Regions from separate parts of the Streptomyces sp. NPDC088810 genome, predicted to be linked through region 2. Evidence: riboswitches for the same ligand, from Rfam matches in the RefSeq annotation. Region 2 holds a riboswitch; each other region holds the start of a gene.
What was found. Region 2 has a riboswitch for S-adenosylmethionine ahead of thrC (threonine synthase). Riboswitches for the same ligand answer to the same signal wherever they lie in the genome.

Region 1 (7,099 bases), on a different contig from region 2:
CGTAGTCCGCCGCGTACACCTTGTGCCGGACCATCCGCGGCAGCGGCTCGGTGACCAGCACGAAGCCGCGCCGCGGAAGCACCGGCAGTCGGACGCCGGCGAGCGCCGCGACCTCGCCGCCCCAGGTGCCGGCCGCGTTCACCACCGCCGGGGCGTGGATGTCGCCCCGGTCGGTGCGGACGCCGTACACCGTGCCGTCCGCCGTGCGCAGCACCCCGGTCACGGTGCGGTCGGTGTGCAGGGCGGCACCGGAGGCGCGGACCAGGTGGGCGGCGGCCAAAGCGGGCATGACCTGCGCGTCCTGCGGGTAGTGCACTCCGCCCGCCATGCCCGGTGCCAAGTGCGGCTCCAGCTCCGTCAGTTGCCTGGCGTCGACCGGTGCGGCGGAGACGCCGGCGCCGCTCTGGGCCGCCGCGAACTCCCGCAGCGCGGCCAGGGCTTTGGGGGTGGAGGCGACCACGAGGCCGCCCTTGGGCTCGTACTCGAGAGCGGCGCCGTGCTCCTCGGCCAGCCCGGCCCACAACCGTGCCGACAGCAGGGCGAGTCCGAGTTCCGGGCCCGGTTCCTTGTCGGAGACGAGCAGGTTGCCCTCGCCGGCGCCGGTGGTGCCGCCGGCAACCGGGCCCCGGTCCACCAGCCGTACGTCGAGTCCGGCCCGTGCGGCGTACAGCGCACAGGCCGCGCCCACCATCCCGGCCCCGACGACCACGACATCGCAGGTCAGTCGCTTCGTCACGGCAGTACTATGTCACATGTTTCTCTGGCTGAGGAGTCCCCGGCGCCGACCCCGATTCCCAGGCGTGGACGCCCCCTTGACGTCGTACGGAGCCGGATCGACACTCCAAGGAGGGAATCCTAGTGAACAGGTAGGGAATCATGGCGCGCCTCCGGACGGGCACCGGCTCCACGGGCCGGACGCCGTTGCGCGCCCCCCTGCTCACCTCCCGCCGCCACATCGACCTGCAGCGCGTCTGCAGCGCGATCAGCCGCCACCGCTGAGCCGGGCCCCGCTCGCCCCCCGGCCGCGCCCGCGCCGGCCGCGCCCCTCCGCACGCCCACCACCCGGGGAGACCCATGTCCATCGCTCCGCTCGCCGCCGTCCCGTCCGCCCGCCGCACCGCCCCCGTCTTCCGCGGACGGATCGGTCAGGACGCGCGCAGCGGCCACTACGCCGTGCCGCACCGCTACCGGCTCCACCTGTCCACCGCCTGCCCCGACGGGCTGCGCCTCGCCGTCGGGCACAGCCTGCTCGGCCTGGACGCGAGCTGTCCGGTCACCCTCCTGCCCCCCGTCCCGGACTGTCCCGGCGGCGGCCACTCGGCGCTGCGCCCGCTGTACGAGGCAGGCGCCCACCACTACACGGGCCCGGCGCTCGCACCCGTGCTGAGCGACGACTGGTCCGGACGCATCGTCAGCACCCACACCCCCGACATCCTGCGCGACCTGGACCGGTTCGGGCCGGGCGGCCGGGCCCGCCTGTACCCCTCCGGGCTGGAGTCCGTGATCGAGGCCGTCGAGCGGATGTGCGCCGAGGGCGTCGAGGAGGCCGCGCAGCGCGCCGGCCGGGCCGGCGCCGACCCGGCCGAGCGGGCCGCCGCCCTCGACGTGCTGCTCGACACCCTGGGCCGGCTGGAGCGGCGGCTGAGCGCAGAGGAGTACCTGGCCGACGACCGGCTCACCGCCGCCGACGTCGAACTGTGGGTGACCCTGGTGCAGCTCGACACCGTCCACCGCTGCCACCTCGACGCCTCCGCCGTGCACCGCATCGCCGGCCACCGCGCCCTGTGGGCCTACGCCCGCCGCCTGGCCGCGCGTCCCGCGTTCGGCCGCCACCTCGACCTCGACGGCATCGCCCGCCGCCACCATGGCCGCTGCCAGGGCCTGGAGGCCGCGGGGGCCGCTGTCCAGATCCTGGACTGGGCAGGCCATGCCGCGGACAGCCCGGACGCTTCTCGCAGGTGAGAGCGGCCAGGCAGTGTCCATGTGGCGGACGGCCGTTGACAATCGAACGGGCAACTGCCTTACTTACGGCTCAGAACGGTCATGAGCGTCAGCGCCAAGCCCTGGCTCGCTGACCGGCAACCCTCGCGTCGCGGTGGGGTGCCCCAGGTGACGACCGGACCGGACGACGCATTCGGTAAGCGCGAGGCCCCACGGGGCCGGAACAGTGACAGGTGACGCCATGGACGCAGCTCTCAGGACGGCCGCGAGCCGCCCCCAGGGCTGCGTACCGTCGTACGCCGGTCTCCTGGTCGCCGACCGGGCCGTCGATCTGCTCCGCGTGAACAGCGCACTGTGTACCGCACCGGGCTCTGCCCGCTGTCAGGGCTGACGTCTCCTCCCAGCCCCGCGTTCCCGCCGCACACCCACCGCCCGGTGTGCCGTTGTCCGCCCCGCCCCCGGTTCCGCGCCCGCCCGACGCGCCGCCTCGTGCCCCCGTGCCGACGCGGCCCACCTCCGACCGCGCGCGGCCCCGGGGTGTCCGACCTCCGCCGGAGCCCGCCATGAGCGAACCACCAGGCACCGCCGTCTCGACAGCCGAGCCGCCGGTACGCGCCGACACACCGTCAGAAACTCTCACCGCTCAGCGGGTTCAGCCGCTGCGCCGGCCCGGCCGGTGGATCGTCACCGCCGTGGTCCTCGTGCTCGTCGCGCAGATCCTGCACGGACTGGTCACGAACCCCTTCTACCAGTGGGACCGCTTCCGCTACTGGTTCCTGCGCCCGACCGTCCTCGACGGCCTCCTCGTCACCCTCGAAGTCGCCGCGCTCAGCGCGGTGCTGGGCCTCCTCGGCGGGATCCTGCTGGCCGTCGCCCGGCTCTCCGGAAGCCCGGTGCTGCGCGCGGTCAGCTGGACCTACACCTGGCTGTTCCGCTCCGTACCGCTGATCGTGGTGCTGATCTTCCTGTACAACTTCAGCGCCCTGTACAAGACGCTGAGCCTCGGGGTGCCCTTCGGGCCCGCCTTCGTCACCTTCAACGAGTCGCGGCTGGCCACGGACATGACGATCGCCGTCCTCGGCCTCAGCCTCAACGAGGCGGCGTACGCGTCCGAGGTGGTCCGCGGCGGCATCCTCTCCGTCGACCAGGGACAGCACGAGGCGGCCGCCGCGCTCGGCCTGCCCAAGGGCTACCAGTTCCGCCGGATCGTCTTCCCGCAGGCCCTCAGGTCCATCACCCCGAACTACGTCAACCAGCTGATCGGCCTCATCAAGAGCACGTCCCTGGTGTTCTACGTGTCCCTGCTCGACCTGTTCGGCGCCGTGCAGTCGATGGGCAACACCTACCCGGGTGACATCGTGCCGCTGCTGGTGGTCGCCACCGTCTGGTACCTGATCCTGACCAGCGCCGTGTCCGTCGCCCAGTTCTACGTCGAGCGGCACTACGCCCGGGGCGCCACGCGCACCCTGCCGCCGACCCCGGTGCAGAAAGCCCGGGCCGGCCTCGCCGGACTGCGCGACCGGCTGCGCAGGGAGGCCGCCGTATGACCACCGCACCGACGCTCGCCAAGCCCGCGCCCGCCGCACTCGAGATCCGTGGCGTCCACAAGTGGTACGGCACCCACCGCGTCCTCGACGGCATCGACCTGACCGTCCGCCCCGGCGAGGTCACCGTGATCATCGGTCCGTCCGGCTCCGGCAAGTCCACGCTGCTCAGGGTGGTCAACCACCTGGAGAAGCCCGAGATCGGCCACGTCAGCGTGGGCGGCGAACTCATCGGGGTGAAGCGGCAGGGGGAGCGGCTGAAGGAGCTGAGCGAGCGCACCATCCTCGCCCAGCGCAGCCGGATCGGCTTCGTCTTCCAGAACTTCAATCTCTTCCCGCACCTGACCGTCCTCGACAACGTCGCCGCCGCTCCCGTCGCCACCGGCAGGCTGGCCCGGCCGGCCGCCCAGGAACTCGCCCGCGAACTGCTCGGCCGGGTAGGCCTGAGCGACAAGGCGGGCGCCTACCCGCGGCAGTTGTCCGGCGGCCAGCAGCAGCGCGTCGCCATCGCCCGCGCCCTCGCCCTGCGGCCCGGGATCATCCTCTTCGACGAGCCGACCTCGGCACTCGACCCCGAACTCGTCGGCGAGGTGCTGGCCGTCATCAAGGACCTGGCGACCAGCGGCACCACCCTCCTCATCGTCACCCACGAGATCGGCTTCGCCCGCGAGGTCGCCGACCGGGTCGTCTTCATCGACGGCGGACGGATCGTCGAACAGGGCCCGCCCGGCCAGGTGCTGGACCGCCCCCGGCACGAACGGACCCGGGACTTCCTCGCCAAGGTGCTCTGACCGCCCGCCTGTTGTCGCACTCCCGCACCGCAACTCCCGACCCCCGGTCCTTCCCGGACCTTCCGTACCTCCCGACCTTCCGAACGACAAGGACAGCCATGCCCAGCCAGTTCTCCCGACGCAGCCTGATACGCGGCCTCACCGCGGCGACCGTGACCCTCTCCCTGGCCGGCGGACTCGCCGCCTGCGGGGGAGACAGCGACGCGGCAACCACCACCGACACGGCCGGCACGGTGACCGTGGGCCGGCTGTCCAACGGCGCCGCGAAGGAGACCGCGCTGAAGGTCTCCGAGGTGAAGTCGATCAGCGCCCACCTGCCCGCCTCCGTCCGCAAGAGCGGCAAGCTCGTCATCGGTGTCGGCGCCCTGCCTTCGGGGTCCGCACCGCTGAACTTCGTGGGCAGCGACCAGAAGACCCTCACCGGCTCCGAGCCCGACCTCGGCCGCCTGGTGGCCGCGGTGCTCGGCCTCGACCCCGAGGTCAGGAACAACACCTGGGAGAACCTCTTCGTCGGGGTCGACAGCGGCAAGGTCGACGTGGCCTTCTCCAACGTCACCGTCACCGAGGAGCGCAAGAAGAAGTACGAGTTCGCCTCCTACCGCAAGGACAACCTCGCCTTCGAGGTGCTGAAGAAGAGCACCTGGAACTTCGACGGCAACTACGAGAACCTCGCCGGGAAGACGGTCACCGTGAGCGCCGGCACCAACCAGGAGAAGATCCTCCTGGAGTGGAAGACCAAGCTGGCCAAGGAGGGCAAGAAGCTCACCGTCAAGTACTTCCCGGACCAGAACGCCATCAACCTGGCGCTGAGCAGCGGCAAGGTCGACGCGTACTTCGGCCCCAACCCCGCCATCGCGTACCGGGCCCGGCAGAGCGCGAACACCCCGAACCCGACCCGCAACGCGGGCACTTTCTCCGGTGCCGGTGCGACCCTCCAGGGCCTGATCGCCGCCACCGCCAAGAAGGACAGCGGGCTCGCCGAGCCGCTCGCCGAGGCCCTCAACTACCTCATCGAGCACGGGCAGTACGGCAAGTGGCTGGCCGCGTACAACCTCTCCAGCGAGTCCGTGGCGAAGGCGGAGGTCAACCCGCCCGGGCTGCCGCTCACCAACTCCTGACCGCCCGTCACACGGTTGACGTTCCCCGCAGAACCCGCAGAAAGGACTCCGCTTCCGTGGCCCACCCGACCGACGTCCGCCGAGGCGGAGTCCCACTGCTAACGGGTGGTCCCGCCCTCGACAACGCCGTCTGGGCCGCCCTCGACGGTCCGCACGCCCACCTCGCCGACCGGCACGGCCGGGCGGCCCGCTACCGGCCGGAGACGTACGCCTTCGCGGCGCTCGCCGACCCGGCGGACCCGGCGGCCTGGGCCGACCTGCACACGCTCGTCGGACCGGGAACCACCGTACGGGTCAAGCCCGTCGAGCGGGTCCCCGACGGGTGGGAGGTGCTCGGCGAGGGCGAGGGCGTCCAGCTCGTCGACACCGCGCTGCGGGCCGAACCGGCCCCGGAGGCGGTGCGCCTGGGCCCCGATGACCTCCCCGAGATCCTCGACCTGGTCGCCCGTACCCGGCCGGGCCCGTTCCTGCGGCGGACCGTCGAGATGGGCACCTATCTCGGCATCCGGCACCAGGGCAGGCTGGTCGCCATGGCGGGGGAAAGGCTGCGGCTGCCCGGCTGGACCGAGATCAGCGCCGTGTGCACCGACCCCGCCCACCGCGGGCGGGGCCTGGCGACCCGGCTGGTGCGCGCGGTCGCGGCGGGCGTCCGGGACCGCGGGGACACCCCGTTCCTGCACGCCGCTGCCGGCAACGCACCCGCGATCCGGCTGTACGAGTCCCTCGGGTTCACCCTGCGCCGCCGCTCCCGCATCGTGCAGCTGCGCAGCCCGGGAACAACCGGCGCCGGCCGGGCGTTGGGTGTCATGACGAGAGCCGCCAGGCGGACGCCGGTCCGGCCTGCCGCGCCCGACGGAGGGAGGTGACGGCCGTGACCCGGTTGCCCCGGCAGCCACGCCTGCCGCGCGCTCCGCACCCGTACCGCTCCGTCCGTCTGCACTCCCGGCCGCACATAGACCTCCAGCGCGTGTCCGCCGCGCTCTGTCGCCACTGACCTTTCCCCCGGCCTGCTCCCCGGCCCGGATCCTCCCTGCCGCGCTCGCCCGTGGCCGCCGCCGCCCGCCCCGGCCGCCGCCCGCACCGCGAGCCGGTGTTTCGCGTACGGACATCAAGGAAGGCACCGACGTGTCCTCGACCTCCCCCGCCCCCCTGCATCTCGCCGTCGCCCTGGACGGCACCGGTTGGCACCCGGCGTCCTGGCGCGAGCCGGCCGCCCGTCCCCGGGACCTGTTCACCGCCCGGTACTGGGCCGATCTGATCACCGAGGCCGAACGAGGCCTGCTCGACTTCGTCACCCTCGAGGACGGCCTCGGCCCGCAGTCCTCCCGGCTCCTCGCGCCCGACGAGCGCACCGACCAGGTCCGCGGCCGGCTCGACGCGGTCCTCGTCGCCTCCCGCGTCGCCCCGCTCACCCGGCACATAGGCCTGGTCCCGACCGTGGTGGCCACGCACACCGAGCCGTTCCACATCTCCAAGGCGATCGCCACCCTCGACTACGTCAGCACCGGACGCGCGGGCCTGCGCGTGCGGACCACCTTCCGCCCGGACGAGGCCGCGCACTTCGGCCGGCGCACCATCCCCCGGATCGACGGCTTCGACGCCCCCGAGGCGCGGGAGGTGATCAGCGAGCTGTTCGACGAGGCCGCGGACTACGTCGAGGTGGTCCGCCGGCTCTGGGACAGCTGGGAGGACGACGCCGAGATCC
Region 2 (7,099 bases):
CCGCCGGCGTCCTGACCCGCCTGCAGTCCACGGCCACGGCGGCCGACAGCAGCAACGCGAACTGAGCCCGTTGTCCGTGCCCGCCGCTACCGTGGCGGGCATGGAACTGGGCACCCGAGAGAAAGCCATCCTCGCCCTGGAGCGCCGTGCCTTCCCCGGCCCCGGCGCGAAGGAGCGAGCGATACGCGAGGAACTCGACCTCTCCCCGGTCCGCTATTACCAGCTCCTCAACGCCCTGCTGGACGACGAGCGGGCCCTGGCCCACGACCCGGTCACGATCAACCGCCTGCGCCGGGTACGGGAGGCGCGCCGCGCGGAGCGCTGAGCCGGTGGGGGCCGCCCAGGCGTGAGGGGGCCCGGGCCGGATACTGTCGCGGTATGGATCCTCTGCCCACCCCGCAGACCCAGCCCGGCCGGGACGGCCTCGCCGCCCTGCTCGCGCAGCCCCGCACCGCGCTGATCGGCCTGGACTTCGACGGCACGCTGGCCCCCATCGTCGCCGACCCCGAGCAGGCCCGCGCCCACCCCGACGCCGTACCCGCCCTGGCCGCGCTCGCCCCGCAGGTGGCCTCCGTCGCCGTGATCACCGGCCGCCCGCCCGAGGTCGCGGTCCGCTACGGCGGCTTCGCCGGCGTCCCCGGCCTGGAGCACCTCACCGTCCTGGGCCACTACGGCGCCGAACGCTGGGACGCGGCCACCGGCACGGTCACCGCCCCGCCCCCGCACCCCGGCGTGGCCGCCGTCCGCACCGAGCTGCCCCGCCTGCTGGAGCGCGCCGGCGCCGGCGAGGGCACCTGGATCGAGGAGAAGGGCCGGGCCCTCGCGGTGCACACCCGCCGCGCCGCCGACCCGCAGGCCGCGTTCGAGTCCCTGCGCGGCCCCCTCGCCGACCTCGCCACCCGGCACGGCCTGATCGTCGAACCCGGCCGTCTGGTCCTGGAACTCCGCCCCCCGGGCATGGACAAGGGCGTGGCCCTCCTGGACCACGCCCGCGCCATCGGCGCCGGATGCGTCGTCTACGCCGGCGACGACCTCGGCGACCTCCCCGCCTTCGCCGCCGTCGACAAGCTCCGCACCGACGGCACGCCCGGCCTGCTGATCTGCAGCGGCAGCACCGAGGTCAGCGAACTGGCGGAACGCGCCGACCTGGTGGTGAACGGCCCGGAGGGAGTCGTGGACCTCCTCAGGACGCTCGCCGCTCAGCTCGGCTGACCGGTCAGCGCGCTCAGCTGGTCCAGGAACCACCGGGTCGGCGGCAGCGCGGTCGCGGCGGCGGCCAGCCGCTCCGAGCGTTCCGTCCGCTCCGCCTCCGGCAGGGTCAGCGCCTCGTGCAGGGCCCGGGCCGTGCCCGCGATGTCGTACGGGTTCACCACGAACGCGTCCTCGCCCAGCTCCTCGTACGCCCCGGCCTCGCGCGACAGCACCAGCGCGCAGCCGTGGTCGGAGACGACCGGGACCTCCTTGGCGACGAGGTTCATGCCGTCCCGGATGGGGTTCACGAGGGCCACGTCCGCCAGCCGGTACGCGGCCAGGGAGCGCGCGAAGTCGTCCTTCACGTGCAGCACGACGGGGGTCCAGCCCGCCGTGCCGTACCGCTCGTTGATCTCCTCCGCGACCCGCTGGACCTCGGCCGTGTACTCCCGGTACACGGCGAGGTCCTGCCGGGACGGGTAGGCGAACGCCACGTGGACGACCTTCTCCCGCCACTCGGGGTGGTCCTCCAGCAGCTGCTCGTACGCCAGCAGCCCGCGCACGATGTTCTTGGACAGCTCGGTGCGGTCCACCCGGACGATCGTCTTCCGGTCCGGTCCGATCTCCTCGCGCAGCGCCGCCATCCGCTCGTCCACGTCCGGCTCGTGCGCCCGCTTGCGCAGGAAGTCCGCGTCCGCGCCCAGTCCGTGCACCCCGATCCGGGTGCCGGACGGGATGCCGGGCCCGAGCACCGCGTGACAGCAGTCGGTGAACGCGTCCGCCCACCGCCGGGTGAGGAACGCCGCCCGGTCCGCGCCCAGGATGCCGCCGAGCAGCTCGGCCGCGATGTCGTCGGGAAGCAGCCGGAAGTAGTCCGGCGGCGCCCACGGGGTGTGCGAGAAGTGGCCGATGCGCAGGTCGGGACGGAGCTGGCGGAGCATGCGGGGGGCGAGGGCCAGGTGGTAGTCCTGGATCAGCACCGCCGCGCCCTCGGCCGCCTCCTCGGCCAGCGCCTCGGCGAACGCCCGGTTGTAGGCCTCGTACGACCCCCAGTGCCGCCGGAACTCGGCGCCGAAGACCGGCTCCAGCGGGGTCTGGTACAGCATGTGGTGGACGAACCAGAGCACCGAGTTGGCGATGTCGTTGTACGCCTCGGCGTGCACGCTCGCGTCGATGTCGAGCATCCGCACCCGCTGCCCGCCGGTCTCCTCGGCCGGCAGCAGCCCGCCGTCCGCGCGCCGCACGGCCGCCCGGTCGCCGTCGCCGAGCGCGGCGCACACCCACACCGAGCCCGCGTCCGAGCCGATGGCGGACAGTCCCGAGACCAGCCCGCCGCCGCCCCGTCTGGCGTGCAGCGAGCCGTCCTCGCCCACCTGGTAGGAGACCGGGCCGCGATTGGACGCGACCAGCACCTGAGCCTTTTCAGCAGCAGCACGCGTGGAAGCCATACGCCTCAACCTAGCCCGGCCCGGAAACGCTCAAACGTACGCTCCGCCCGGCGAGGGCCGGGGCGGGTGACCGTATACGCAGGGTTCACGCCACCTTCCGCTCGGCGTACTCCGCGATCTCCACCATGGGGGGCCGTTCCTCGGTGTCCACCGAGTAGGTGCGCGGCTCGAATCCGTCCTCGCCCCGTTCGAACTGCGTGAGCGAGGGCCGGACGAGGTGCCCGCGCGCGAGCCGCAGCTGAGCCGTGCGGTAGATCGCCGCCGCCATCCGGCCGAGGGCCTGCCCGTCCTGGTGCCGGTGCTTGCGCACCCCCAGGTCGACCTGGGCCAGTGCGTCCAGGCCGACCAGGTGCAGCGCGTCGACCAGCATGCCCAGCTCCACGCCGTAGCCCACGGGGAACGGCAGCTGCTCCAGCAGGGAGCGGCGGGCCGCGTACTCGCCGCCCAGCGGCTGCACGAACCCCGCCAGCTGCGGCCAGTGCATGTTCAGCAGCGGACGGGCCATGAGTTCGGTGACCCGGCCGCCCTGCCCGGAGGCGCCGGCGAGCGGGCGGTCGTACATGCCCTTGACCAGGTCGACGCCCGGTTCGGTGAGCAGCGGGCCGACGAGCCCGGTGACGAAGTCGGAGGAGAACTCCTTCAGATCCGCGTCGATGAAGCAGACGATGTCCCCGCCGGTCACCAGCAGCGAGCGCCACAGCACCTCGCCCTTGCCGGGGACGGCGGGGAGGCGGGGCAGGATGTCGTCGCGGTGGACGACCCGGGCGCCCGCGCGCGCTGCGACCTGGGAGGTGCGGTCGGTGGAGCCGGAGTCGACGACCACGACCTCGTCCACGAGCGGCACCTGTTCCACGAGGTCGTGCCGGATGACCGCGACGATGTCGCCGACCGTCTCCTCCTCGTTGAGCGCGGGCAGGACGACGCTGATCGTCCGGCCCGTGCGCTGCTTGGCGGCCAGGACCTGGTGCAGCGGTCGGTCGGCCACGGACCAGGAGCGGGTGCTCAGCCAGCGCTCGACTTCTTCCAGCACGGTCTGCGGCTCCTCACTGTCACGACCACACGTCACCGTGTGATCCATCTCGCGGTTCGGACGACTATCTCAACTGTCCTGGCCTTCGGTTACAGTCTTGAACAACGCCGGTGACCATCGCATGTCGGGGGTCACGAGCGTCCAAAACCGAATACCGCTCATCCAGAGGGGCAGAGGGACACGGCCCGATGAAGCCCCGGCAACCCTCCAGTCGGCTCTCGTCTCGTAGCGAGGCTCCCGGCTAGGGAAGGTGCCAAATCCGTCTCACGGCGAGATGCGTCGTGAGGAAGATGAGGAGAAAGGGCCTCGCCTCCATGGCTGTGCAGACAGTTGCCACCTCCAGCGAAACCACCGTCGACCTCGGCCCCGCCGCCGCCCTGAGCTGTCGCGAGTGCGGTCACCGCGTCCCGCTCGGTCCGGTCTTCGCCTGTGAGGAGTGCTTCGGCCCGCTCGAGATCGCCTACGACTTCTCCGCCTACGACACCGAGGACCTGCGTCGGCGGATCGAGGCCGGCCCCGCGAACATCTGGCGGTACGCGCCGCTGCTGCCCGTCCCGGCGGACGTCACCGGCAAGCCCAACCTCAACCCCGGCTGGACCAAGCTCGTCCAGGCCGACAACCTGGCGCGCGAGCTGGGCGTCGACGCCGGCAAGCTCTTCGTGAAGGACGACTCCGGGAACCCGACCCACTCCTTCAAGGACCGGGTCGTCGCCCAGGCCCTGGAGGCCGCCCGCGCCTTCGGCTTCACCACGCTCTCCTGCTCCTCCACCGGCAACCTGGCCGGCGCCGTCGGCGCCGCCGCCGCCCGGGCCGGCTTCCGCTCCTGCGTGTTCATCCCGCACGACCTGGAGCAGGGCAAGGTCGTCATGGCCGCGGTCTACGGCGGAGAGCTCGTCGGTATCGAGGGCAACTACGACGACGTGAACCGCTTCTGCTCGGAGCTGATCGGCGACCCGGCCGGCGAGGGCTGGGGCTTCGTCAACGTGAACCTGCGGCCGTACTACGCGGAGGGCTCCAAGACCCTGGCGTACGAGATCTGCGAGCAGCTCGGCTGGCGGCTGCCCGACCAGATCGTGGTTCCGATCGCCTCCGGCTCCCAGCTCACGAAGATCGACAAGGGCCTCCAGGAGCTGATCAAGTTGGGGCTGGTCGAGGACAAGCCGTACAAGATCTTCGGTGCACAGGCCGAGGGCTGCTCGCCGGTGTCCACCGCCTTCAAGGCCGGCCACGACGTGGTCCGCCCGCAGAAGCCGAACACCATCGCCAAGTCCCTGGCCATCGGCAACCCGGCGGACGGGCCGTACGTCCTGGACATCGCGCGCCGCACCGGCGGTGCCGTGGAGGACGTGACGGACGCGGAGGTCGTGGACTCGATCAAGCTGCTCGCCCGCACGGAGGGCATCTTCGCGGAGACCGCCGGCGGGGTGACCGTGGGTGTGACGCGGAAGCTGATCGAGAGCGGTCGGCTGGACCCGGCCCTCACGACCGTCGTGCTCAACACCGGTGACGGCCTCAAGACCCTGGACGCGGTGGCCGGGACCGGCCTCACCGCCACCATCCGCCCGACCCTGGACTCCTTCCGAGAGGCTGGCCTCGCATGAGCGTGACCGTTCGCATCCCCACCATCCTGCGCACCTACACCGGTGGGCAGGCCGAGGTCGCCGCCGAGGGCGCGACGCTCGGCGAGGTCATCGCCGATCTGGAGAAGAACCACACCGGGATCGCCGCCCGGGTCCTGGACGACCAGGGCAAGCTGCGCCGGTTCGTCAACGTGTACGTCAACGACGACGACGTCCGCTTCGAGCAGGGCCTGGACACGGCGACCCCCGACGGCGCCGGTGTCTCCATCATCCCGGCCGTGGCAGGCGGCTGACCGGCCCTTCGACAGGCCCGCACATTACCTTCGGTAACGGCGGTTACCGATTGTTCATCGGATTGCCCCCTCCGTAAGAGAAGCGGAGGGGGCAATTCTGTGTGATTGAGCGCGGTAGAGTTGGGGAACACGGCCCCGGTCTTCGGGTCGAAGGCCCTGGAATCATGCCGGGCGACCCGACAAGAAGTAGCCAAAGTGTGTGGGTTGTCTGTGGCTTTTGCGGCTTTTATGGGGCCCGACTTGCCCTGAATCCGGGCGAATTCTCACTATATTCCGGACCGTCCGCGTCCAGAATTCTCGTCCGATTGACCTGTTGCAGACGGCAGTTGGACAGATACATTCAGCCGCGGTCGACGCGTTCCGGCGCACGCCCCCGGCCAATGGGGGGCGAGGTCTGACCCGGGTCCGCGAAGTGTGGATCTGTGCAAGGGCCAGTAATAGGGGAGTTAGGCATGGCTCAGGGCACCGTCAAGTGGTTCAACGCGGAGAAGGGGTACGGCTTCATCGCGGTCGACGGTGGTGCGGACGTCTTCGTCCACTACAGCGCGATTCAGATGGACGGCTACCGCACCCTGGAAGAGGGCCAGCGGGTCGAGTTCGAGATCTCGCAGGGCCAGAAGGGCCCGCAGGCCGACATGGTTCGCGTCACCGCCTGAACGTTTCTTGTCCGAAGGGCCCGCACCTCCCAGGGGGTGCGGGCCCTTCGCCGTGCCCTGGTTCCGCTGTTCGCGTGCGGCTGACGGGGGCGCCGTACCGGTGCAGGCGCTTGCACTCGACCATGCCGAGTGCTAATCATTGCGTTAGCACTCTGAAGGTGAGAGTGACAGTGAAGGACCGGGTCGGTGAGGCCCGCAGGCTGGGTGGGGCAAGGAACCACGAGGCCGGCGAGCCGTCCGTCGCGGGCGCGGGCGCGGTCCGAAGGAATCACCCCCAGTCCTGGAGGGACCACTTCACATGGCCAAGATCATCGCGTTCGACGAGGAGGCGCGGCGCGGCCTCGAGCGCGGCATGAACCAGCTCGCGGACGCCGTGAAGGTGACGCTCGGCCCCAAGGGCCGCAACGTCGTCCTCGAGAAGAAGTGGGGCGCCCCCACGATCACCAACGATGGTGTCTCCATCGCCAAGGAGATCGAGCTCGAGGACCCGTACGAGAAGATCGGCGCCGAGCTGGTCAAGGAAGTCGCCAAGAAGACGGACGACGTCGCCGGTGACGGTACGACCACCGCGACCGTGCTCGCCCAGGCCCTGGTCAAGGAAGGCCTGCGCAACGTCGCCGCCGGTGCCAACCCGATGGCTCTGAAGCGCGGTATCGAGAAGGCCGTCGAGGCCGTCTCCGCCGCCCTGCTGGAGCAGGCGAAGGACGTCGAGACCAAGGAGCAGATCGCCTCCACCGCGTCCATCTCCGCCGCCGACACCCAGATCGGCGAGCTCATCGCCGAGGCCATGGACAAGGTCGGCAAGGAAGGCGTCATCACCGTCGAGGAGAGCAACACCTTCGGCCTGGAGCTCGAGCTCACCGAGGGCATGCGCTTCGACAAGGGCTACATCTCCGCCTAC
Region 3 (7,099 bases), on a different contig from region 2:
GTAGGGGTCGCGGACGAGGAGAACCCGTTCGCCGACCCGGGTCTGCCGCCGCACGAGCACCGGATCCAGGACGTCGACGAGCGGGCCGCCAGGCGGTCCGAGCGCATGGTCGCCCTGCTGTTCACGGTGTCGATGCTGGCCACCATCGGCTTCATCGCCTCGTACGTGGCGATCCCGCACGACAAGTCGATCTTCGTCTTCCCGATCGGGCACATCAACGCGCTGAACTTCGCGCTGGGTCTGACCCTGGGCGTGGCGCTGTTCTGCATCGGCGCGGGCGCGGTCCACTGGGCCCGCACCCTGATGTCCGACGTGGAGGTCGCCGACGACCGGCACCCGATCGAGGCCTCCCCGGAGGTCCGGGCGAAGGTCCACGAGGACTTCCGCCAGGGCGCCAAGGAGTCGGCGCTCGGCCGTCGCAAGCTGATCCGCAACACGATGTTCGGTGCGCTGGCCATGGTGCCGCTCTCCGGCGTCATGCTGCTGCGCGACCTCGGTCCGCTGCCGCACAGCAAGCTGCGCCACACCATGTGGGCCAAGGGCATGCGCCTGGTCAACATGAACACGAACCAGCCGCTGCGTCCCGAGGACGTCGCCGTCGGCTCCCTCACCTTCGCCAAGCCGGACGGCCTGGAGGAGAACGAGGAGGAGTTCCAGACGGAGATCGCCAAGGCGGCCCTGATGATCGTCCGGCTGCAGCCGGGCAACATCAAGGACAAGCGCGAGCTCGACTGGTCGCACGAGGGCATCGTCGCCTTCTCCAAGATCTGCACCCACGTCGGCTGCCCGATCTCCCTGTACGAGCAGCAGACGCACCACGTGCTGTGCCCGTGCCACCAGTCCACCTTCGACCTCTCCGACGGTGCCCGTGTGATCTTCGGTCCCGCCGGCCACGCCCTGCCGCAGCTGCGCATCGGCGTGGACAATGAGGGTTACCTCCAGGCGCTCGGCGACTTCGAGGAGCCCGTCGGTCCTGCATTCTGGGAGCGCGGATGAGTACTGCAGCGAACGAGACGCCCCGCTCTCGCGGGAAGGCCCCGGCCGGCGAGCGTGTCGCCGACTGGGCCGACGGCCGGCTCGGGATCTACTCCCTGGCCAAGTCGAACATGCGCAAGATCTTCCCCGACCACTGGTCGTTCATGTTGGGCGAAGTGTGCATGTACAGCTTCATCATCATCATCCTGACGGGTGTGTACCTGACGCTGTTCTTCCACCCGTCGATGAACGAGGTGGAGTACCACGGCAGCTACATCCCGCTCCAGGGACAGCTGATGTCCGAGGCGTTCAGCTCGACCCTGCACATCTCCTTCGACGTGCGCGGTGGTCTGCTCATCCGGCAGATCCACCACTGGGCCGCCCTGATCTTCCTCGCCGGCATGTTCGTGCACATGATGCGCGTGTTCTTCACCGGCGCGTTCCGCAAGCCGCGTGAGATCAACTGGCTGTTCGGCTTCCTGCTGTTCGTCCTCGGCATGTTCACCGGCTTCACCGGTTACTCGCTCCCGGACGACCTGCTCTCCGGCACCGGTGTCCGCTTCATGGAGGGCGCGATCCTGTCCGTGCCGATCGTCGGTACGTACCTGTCGTTCTTCCTGTTCGGCGGAGAGTTCCCCGGCCACGACTTCGTCGCCCGGTTCTACTCGATCCACATCCTGCTGCTGCCGGGCATCATGCTCGGCCTGATGGTGGCGCACCTGATCCTGGTCTTCTACCACAAGCACACGCAGTTCGCGGGTCCCGGCAAGACGAACAACAACGTCGTCGGCATGCCGCTGCTGCCGGTGTACATGGCCAAGGCCGGAGGCTTCTTCTTCCTGGTCTTCGGTGTCATCGCGGCCATCGCCGCGGTCGCGCAGATCAACCCGATCTGGGCGATGGGCCCCTACCGTCCGGACCAGGTGTCCACCGGCGCCCAGCCCGACTGGTACATGGGCTTCGCCGAGGGTCTGATCCGCTTCATGCCGGGCTGGGAGATCAACTTCTGGGGCCACACGCTCGTCCTGGGCGTGTTCATCCCGCTGGTGCTCTTCCCGCTGGTCCTGGCGGCGATCGCGGTCTACCCGTTCATCGAGTCCTGGATCACCGGCGACAAGCGCGAGCACCACATCCTGGACCGCCCGCGCAACGCCCCGACCCGTACCGCTTTCGGTGTCGCCTGGGTGACGATCTACATGATCACCCTGGTCGGCGGTGGCAACGACCTGTGGGCCACCCACTTCCACCTGTCGATCAACGCCGTCACCTGGTTCGTCCGGATCTTCTTCTTCGCCGGACCGATCATCGCGTTCATCGTCACCAAGCGGATCTGCCTGGGTCTGCAGCGCCGCGACCGCGACAAGGTGCTGCACGGTCGCGAGACCGGCATCATCAAGCGGCTGCCGCACGGTGAGTTCATCGAGGTGCACGAGCCGCTCAGCCAGGAGCAGCTGCACACGCTCACCGCGCACGAGCAGTACAAGCCGGCCGAGATCGGTCCGACGGTCGACGGGAACGGTGTCGAGCGCAAGGTGCCGGCCACGGAGAAGCTCCGGGTGAAGCTGTCCAACGCCTACTACGGCGAGGACAACCAGATCCCGAAGCCGACCGTCGAGGAGTACAAGGAGATCACGAGCGGCCACGGCCACCACTGATCCCGCGTCGCCACGCCACGGCGAAGGGCCCCGTCCGGTTTGCGGACGGGGCCCTTCGCCGTGTGCGGGGGTCGATAGGCTGGGGCCGACCACCGATGCTGTGTACGACACCAGGAGCGGCTTATGAGCGCTGTGACCCCCGCTGGAGGCGACACCGCGGCGGGCCGTTCCTGGCCCGAGGTGCTGAACGCCCTGCTGGAAGGCCGTGACCAGAGCGCGGACGCCACGGCATGGGCGATGGACCGGATCATGCGCGGGGAGGCCACCGACGCGCAGATCGCGGGATTCGCCGTGGCCCTGCGGGCCAAGGGCGAGACGGTGGAGGAGATCACCGGGCTCGTCCGCGCGATGTACGAGCACGCGAACGTCATCGAGGTGCCGGGCCGGACCGTCGACATCGTCGGCACCGGCGGCGACGGCGCCAAGACGGTGAACATCTCCACGATGTCCTCGATCGTCGTCGCCGGCACCGGCGCCAAGGTCGTCAAGCACGGCAACCGGGCCGCGTCCTCCGCGTCGGGCGCGTCGGACGTGCTGGAGAAGCTGGGCGTCAATCTGAACCTGCCGCTGGAGCGGGTCCCGCAGGTCGCCGAGGAGGCCGGGATCACCTTCTGCTTCGCGGTCAAGTTCCACCCGGCCCTGCGTCATGTCGCCGCCGCCCGTGGCCAGTTGGGCATCCGTACGACCTTCAATGTGCTGGGTCCGCTGACCAACCCGGCGAAGGTCCGGGCCCAGGCCGTCGGCGTGGCCGACCCGCGGATGGCCCCGGTCGTGGCCGGCGTCCTCGCCGAGCGCGGCAACTCCTCCCTGGTGTTCCGCGGCGACGACGGCCTGGACGAGCTGACGACCACCGCCACCTCGCGGGTGTGGGTCGTCCGGGACGGCAAGGTCACCGAGGAGACCTTCGACCCGAGGGACGTCGGTATCGGCCTCGTCCCGGTGGAGGCCCTGCGCGGCGCTGACGCGTCGTACAACGCGGAGGTCGCCCGCCGCCTGCTCGACGGCGAGACCGGGGCCGTACGGGACGCGGTGCTGCTGAATTCCGCGGCAGCGCTGGTCGCGCTCGAGCCGACCGACGCACCGCTGGCGGAGCAGCTGCGGGCCGGTATGGCCAAGGCCGCCGAGTCCATCGACTCGGGCGCGGCCAAGCGCACTCTGGACCGCTGGGTGGCCGCCAGCAACGCCTAGGGGGCACCCCCTGGTCCCACCGGAGGTCGTCCCGCGATCCGGACACGGGTTGCGGGACGACGATCACATCACGTACGTTCCTGTACCAGGTCATGAGTGACAGTCATGAGGCCCCGGCCGACTGTCCGGCAACCCTCCGTCCGTGGCGGGGTGCCCCGGGTGAAGACCAGGCCGTGGACAGCAAGGTCCCCGGCAAGCGCGGATCCCTCACGCATCCAGGGATCCTGGTCGTCGAGGAGTCTTCCGTGAGCAAGCGAATGCGTTAGGGCCGCAGAGCCCCGCCTCCGCACACCCTTTTTCTCTTCTTCGCCTTCCTCTCACGGGAGTTCCGCCATGTCTGTCTCCACCGCTGCCGCCGACCAGTCCGTTTGCGCCCCTCTGCCCGTTCTGGGACGAGATGTCACCGTCCCGCTGGTCACCGGCGGCGAGGTCACCTACGCCGCACTGGACTACGCGGCCAGCGCCCCCGCCCTCCAGCGCGTCTGGGACGACGTCGCCGCGTACGCCCCGTACTACGGCAGCGTCCACCGCGGTGCCGGCTACCTCTCCCAGCTCTCCACGGACCTGTTCGAGAACGCCCGCAGGACGGTCGCCGAGTTCCTCGACTGCCGCCCGGCCGACCAGGTCGTCTTCACCCGCTCGACCACCGACTCCCTCAACCTCCTGGCCCGCGCGATCCCGGCCGGCTGCCAGGTCTTCGTCTTCGAGACCGAGCACCACGCCTCCCTGCTGCCCTGGCAGGACGCGCAGGTCACCTACCTCAACGCCCCGCGCACCCCGCAGCAGGCGGTCGAGACCCTGGAGCGGGCCCTCGCCGACCGCACGGGGTCCAGCGAAGGGGGTCACGGCCCGGCCCTGGTCTGCGTCACCGGCGCCTCCAACGTCACCGGCGAGCTGTGGCCGGTGCGCGAACTGGCCGCCGCCGCGCACGCCCACGGCGCCCGCATCGTCCTGGACGCCGCCCAGCTCGCCCCGCACCACCCGCTGTCCGTCACCGACCTCGACGTCGACTGGGTCGCCTTCTCCGGCCACAAGCTGTACGCGCCCTTCGGCTCCGGCGTCCTGGCCGGCCGCGCCGACTGGCTCCAGGCGGCCGAGCCGTACCTCGCGGGCGGCGGCGCCAGCCGCAAGGTCACCCGGCGCGAGGACGGCGGCGTGGCCGTCGAGTGGCACGAGACCGCGGCCCGCCACGAGGCCGGTTCCCCGAACGTCATCGGCGCCTACGCCATCGCCTCCGCCTGCAAGGCCCTCACCGAGGCCGGCTGGGACACCCTCGTCGCCCGCGAACAGCACCTCGTCCGCACCGTCCGCGAGGGCCTCGCCGAGGTGCCCGAGGTGCGGATCCTCTCCCTCTTCGGCGACGACGCCCCGCGGGTCGGCGTCCTCTCCTTCGTCGTCGAGGGCTGGAACAGCTCCCACTTCGCCGCCGCCCTCTCCGCCGAGTACGGCATCGGCGTCCGCGACGGCCTCTTCTGCGCCCACCCCCTGGTCCGCACCCTGCTCGGCAGCGACCCGCAGACCCAGGGCGAGTGCGGCGCCCCCGAGGCGGCCCCCGGCGAGAAGTCCCTCAACGCCATCCGCGTCAGCTTCGGCGCCGGCACCCCCGACGAACACGTCGAGCGCTTCGTCAACGCCGTCAGGGAACTCGTGACGGACGGCGCGAAGTGGCAGTACCGCACGGAGGACGGCCGCTGCGTACCGGCGGTCTGAGGAGCGCCGTATAACCTCCCCCTGACGACTCGTCGGACAGGGGGAGCCCGGAGTGCAGCCGCTGCGCGCAGCAGACCCGCGCCACATCGGCCCGTACACAGTCACGCACAGACTCGGCGCCGGGGGCATGGGCGAGGTGTACCTCGCCGAGTCCCGCACCGGCCTCAGACTCGCCGTGAAGGTCGTACGGGCCGAGCACGCCGAGGACCGCACCTTCCGCGCCCGCTTCCGCCACGAGGTCCGCGCCGCCCAGACCGTCGGCGGCGCGGGCACGTACACCGCACGGGTCGTGGACGCCGACACCGAGGCCGAACGGCCGTGGATGGCCACGGAGTTCGTGTCCGGGCCGAACCTGCGGGACGCCGTCCTGGACCACGGCGCGCTGCCCGGGCCCGCGGTCCGGCTCCTCGCCGCCGCGCTCGGCGAGGCGCTGGCCGCGATCCATGCCAAGGGCCTGGTCCACCGCGACCTGAAGCCGTCCAACATCCTGCTCGGCCCGGACGGGCCCCGGGTCATCGACTTCGGGATCGTACGGGCCCTGGAGGCCACCGCGCTGACCCGGACCGGCGCTGTCGTCGGCTCGGTCGGCTACGTCTCGCCGGAGCAGATCCGCAACGGCGGCCAGGTCGGCCCGCCGAGCGACGTCTTCTCCCTCGGCGCGGTCCTCGCCTACGCGGCGGCGGGCCGGGAACCGTTCGGCGAGGGCCAGGACTCGGTGGTCCTGCTGCGCATCCTGACCCGGGACTTCGACCTGTCCGGTGTCCCGCAGGACATCCGCCCGCTGGTGGTGTCCTGCCTGGCCGAGGACCCGCTGGAGCGCCCGGAGCCGGCGGAGGTGGTGGCGAGTGCCGGGTTCACCCCCGAGAGCCTGCGCGGCAGCGTCCGCCCGGGCTGGTACGGCCCGGCCGCCGCGGGGAGCGCGAACCGCGCCGACCGCCCCAGCGGCGTGGAGTACCTGGCCCCGACCCCGGAACCCGCCGCCCCGGCCACCCCCGGCAGCCCTGCCGGACCCACCGGCGCCACCGGCCTCACCGCCTCCATCCGCCGGCTGGGGCCGGTCGCGCCCGGTCGGCGTCGCCTGCTGAAGGTGTTCGCGGGCGGAGCCGTGGCCGTCGGGGCCGGTGGCTGGTTGTGGCAGCGGGGAACCGGTACCGAAAGCCTGCACGGCAGCTACCGGTCGCCCGAGGAGACGACGGTTCCCGGCACGGCGCAGCGGCCGGCCAAGGAGCTGCCCGCCGTGCTGCGCTGGCAGTACGACCTCGGCGGCATCGGCGGCCTGGACGGCGCCTGCTGCGCGCTCTCCCCGGACGGTTCCGTCGTCTACGCCGGCACCTCCGGCGGTGTGCTGCACGCGATCTCCCGGGACGGCTCCCGGCGCTGGAAGGTCCGGCTCGGCGACGACGTCTCCACCCCCGTGGCCACCCGGGACGCCGTGTACTGCGTGGTGGGCCTGCACGGCGACGGCGTGCGCAGGCTGACCGCGGTCGGCCCGTCCGGCAGCCCGCTGTGGACCCGCACCCTGGGCGACGAGGGCTACGCCGTCCCGGTCCTGCTCGGCGCGGACGTGCTCG

Region 1: linked by a shared signal. The riboswitch ahead of ACIP4Y_RS06980 (amino acid ABC transporter permease) and the one ahead of thrC (threonine synthase) in region 2 are both predicted to bind S-adenosylmethionine.
Region 3: linked by a shared signal. The riboswitch ahead of ACIP4Y_RS04645 (aminotransferase class V-fold PLP-dependent enzyme) and the one ahead of thrC (threonine synthase) in region 2 are both predicted to bind S-adenosylmethionine.

Annotation. Positions count from the first base shown of each region.
Region 1 is NZ_JBIVJQ010000002.1:75,391-82,489, reverse strand. It holds gene ACIP4Y_RS06995 (NAD(P)/FAD-dependent oxidoreductase) at 1-736, opposite strand, end outside; gene ACIP4Y_RS06990 (putative leader peptide) at 877-999, shown strand; gene ACIP4Y_RS06985 (glutathione S-transferase C-terminal domain-containing protein) at 1,075-1,962, shown strand; SAM riboswitch class IV at 2,040-2,150, shown strand; gene ACIP4Y_RS06980 (amino acid ABC transporter permease) at 2,505-3,488, shown strand; gene ACIP4Y_RS06975 (amino acid ABC transporter ATP-binding protein) at 3,485-4,276, shown strand; gene ACIP4Y_RS06970 (transporter substrate-binding domain-containing protein) at 4,375-5,394, shown strand; gene ACIP4Y_RS06965 (GNAT family N-acetyltransferase) at 5,451-6,260, shown strand; gene ACIP4Y_RS06960 (putative leader peptide) at 6,257-6,388, shown strand; gene ACIP4Y_RS06955 (LLM class flavin-dependent oxidoreductase) at 6,520-7,099, shown strand, end outside.
Region 2 is NZ_JBIVJQ010000005.1:430,553-437,651, reverse strand. It holds gene ACIP4Y_RS19780 (extracellular solute-binding protein) at 1-65, shown strand, start outside; gene ACIP4Y_RS19775 (DUF3263 domain-containing protein) at 101-325, shown strand; gene otsB (trehalose-phosphatase) at 379-1,212, shown strand; gene ACIP4Y_RS19765 (trehalose-6-phosphate synthase) at 1,200-2,639, opposite strand; gene ACIP4Y_RS19760 (glucosyl-3-phosphoglycerate synthase) at 2,725-3,669, opposite strand; SAM riboswitch class I at 3,825-3,966, shown strand; gene thrC (threonine synthase) at 3,984-5,270, shown strand; gene ACIP4Y_RS19750 (ubiquitin-like small modifier protein 1) at 5,267-5,542, shown strand; gene ACIP4Y_RS19745 (cold-shock protein) at 5,995-6,198, shown strand; gene groL (chaperonin GroEL) at 6,497-7,099, shown strand, end outside.
Region 3 is NZ_JBIVJQ010000001.1:1,012,324-1,019,422, forward strand. It holds gene ACIP4Y_RS04630 (Rieske 2Fe-2S domain-containing protein) at 1-996, shown strand, start outside; gene ACIP4Y_RS04635 (cytochrome bc complex cytochrome b subunit) at 993-2,630, shown strand; gene trpD (anthranilate phosphoribosyltransferase) at 2,754-3,818, shown strand; SAM riboswitch class IV at 3,907-4,023, shown strand; gene ACIP4Y_RS04645 (aminotransferase class V-fold PLP-dependent enzyme) at 4,152-5,528, shown strand; gene ACIP4Y_RS04650 (serine/threonine-protein kinase) at 5,581-7,099, shown strand, end outside.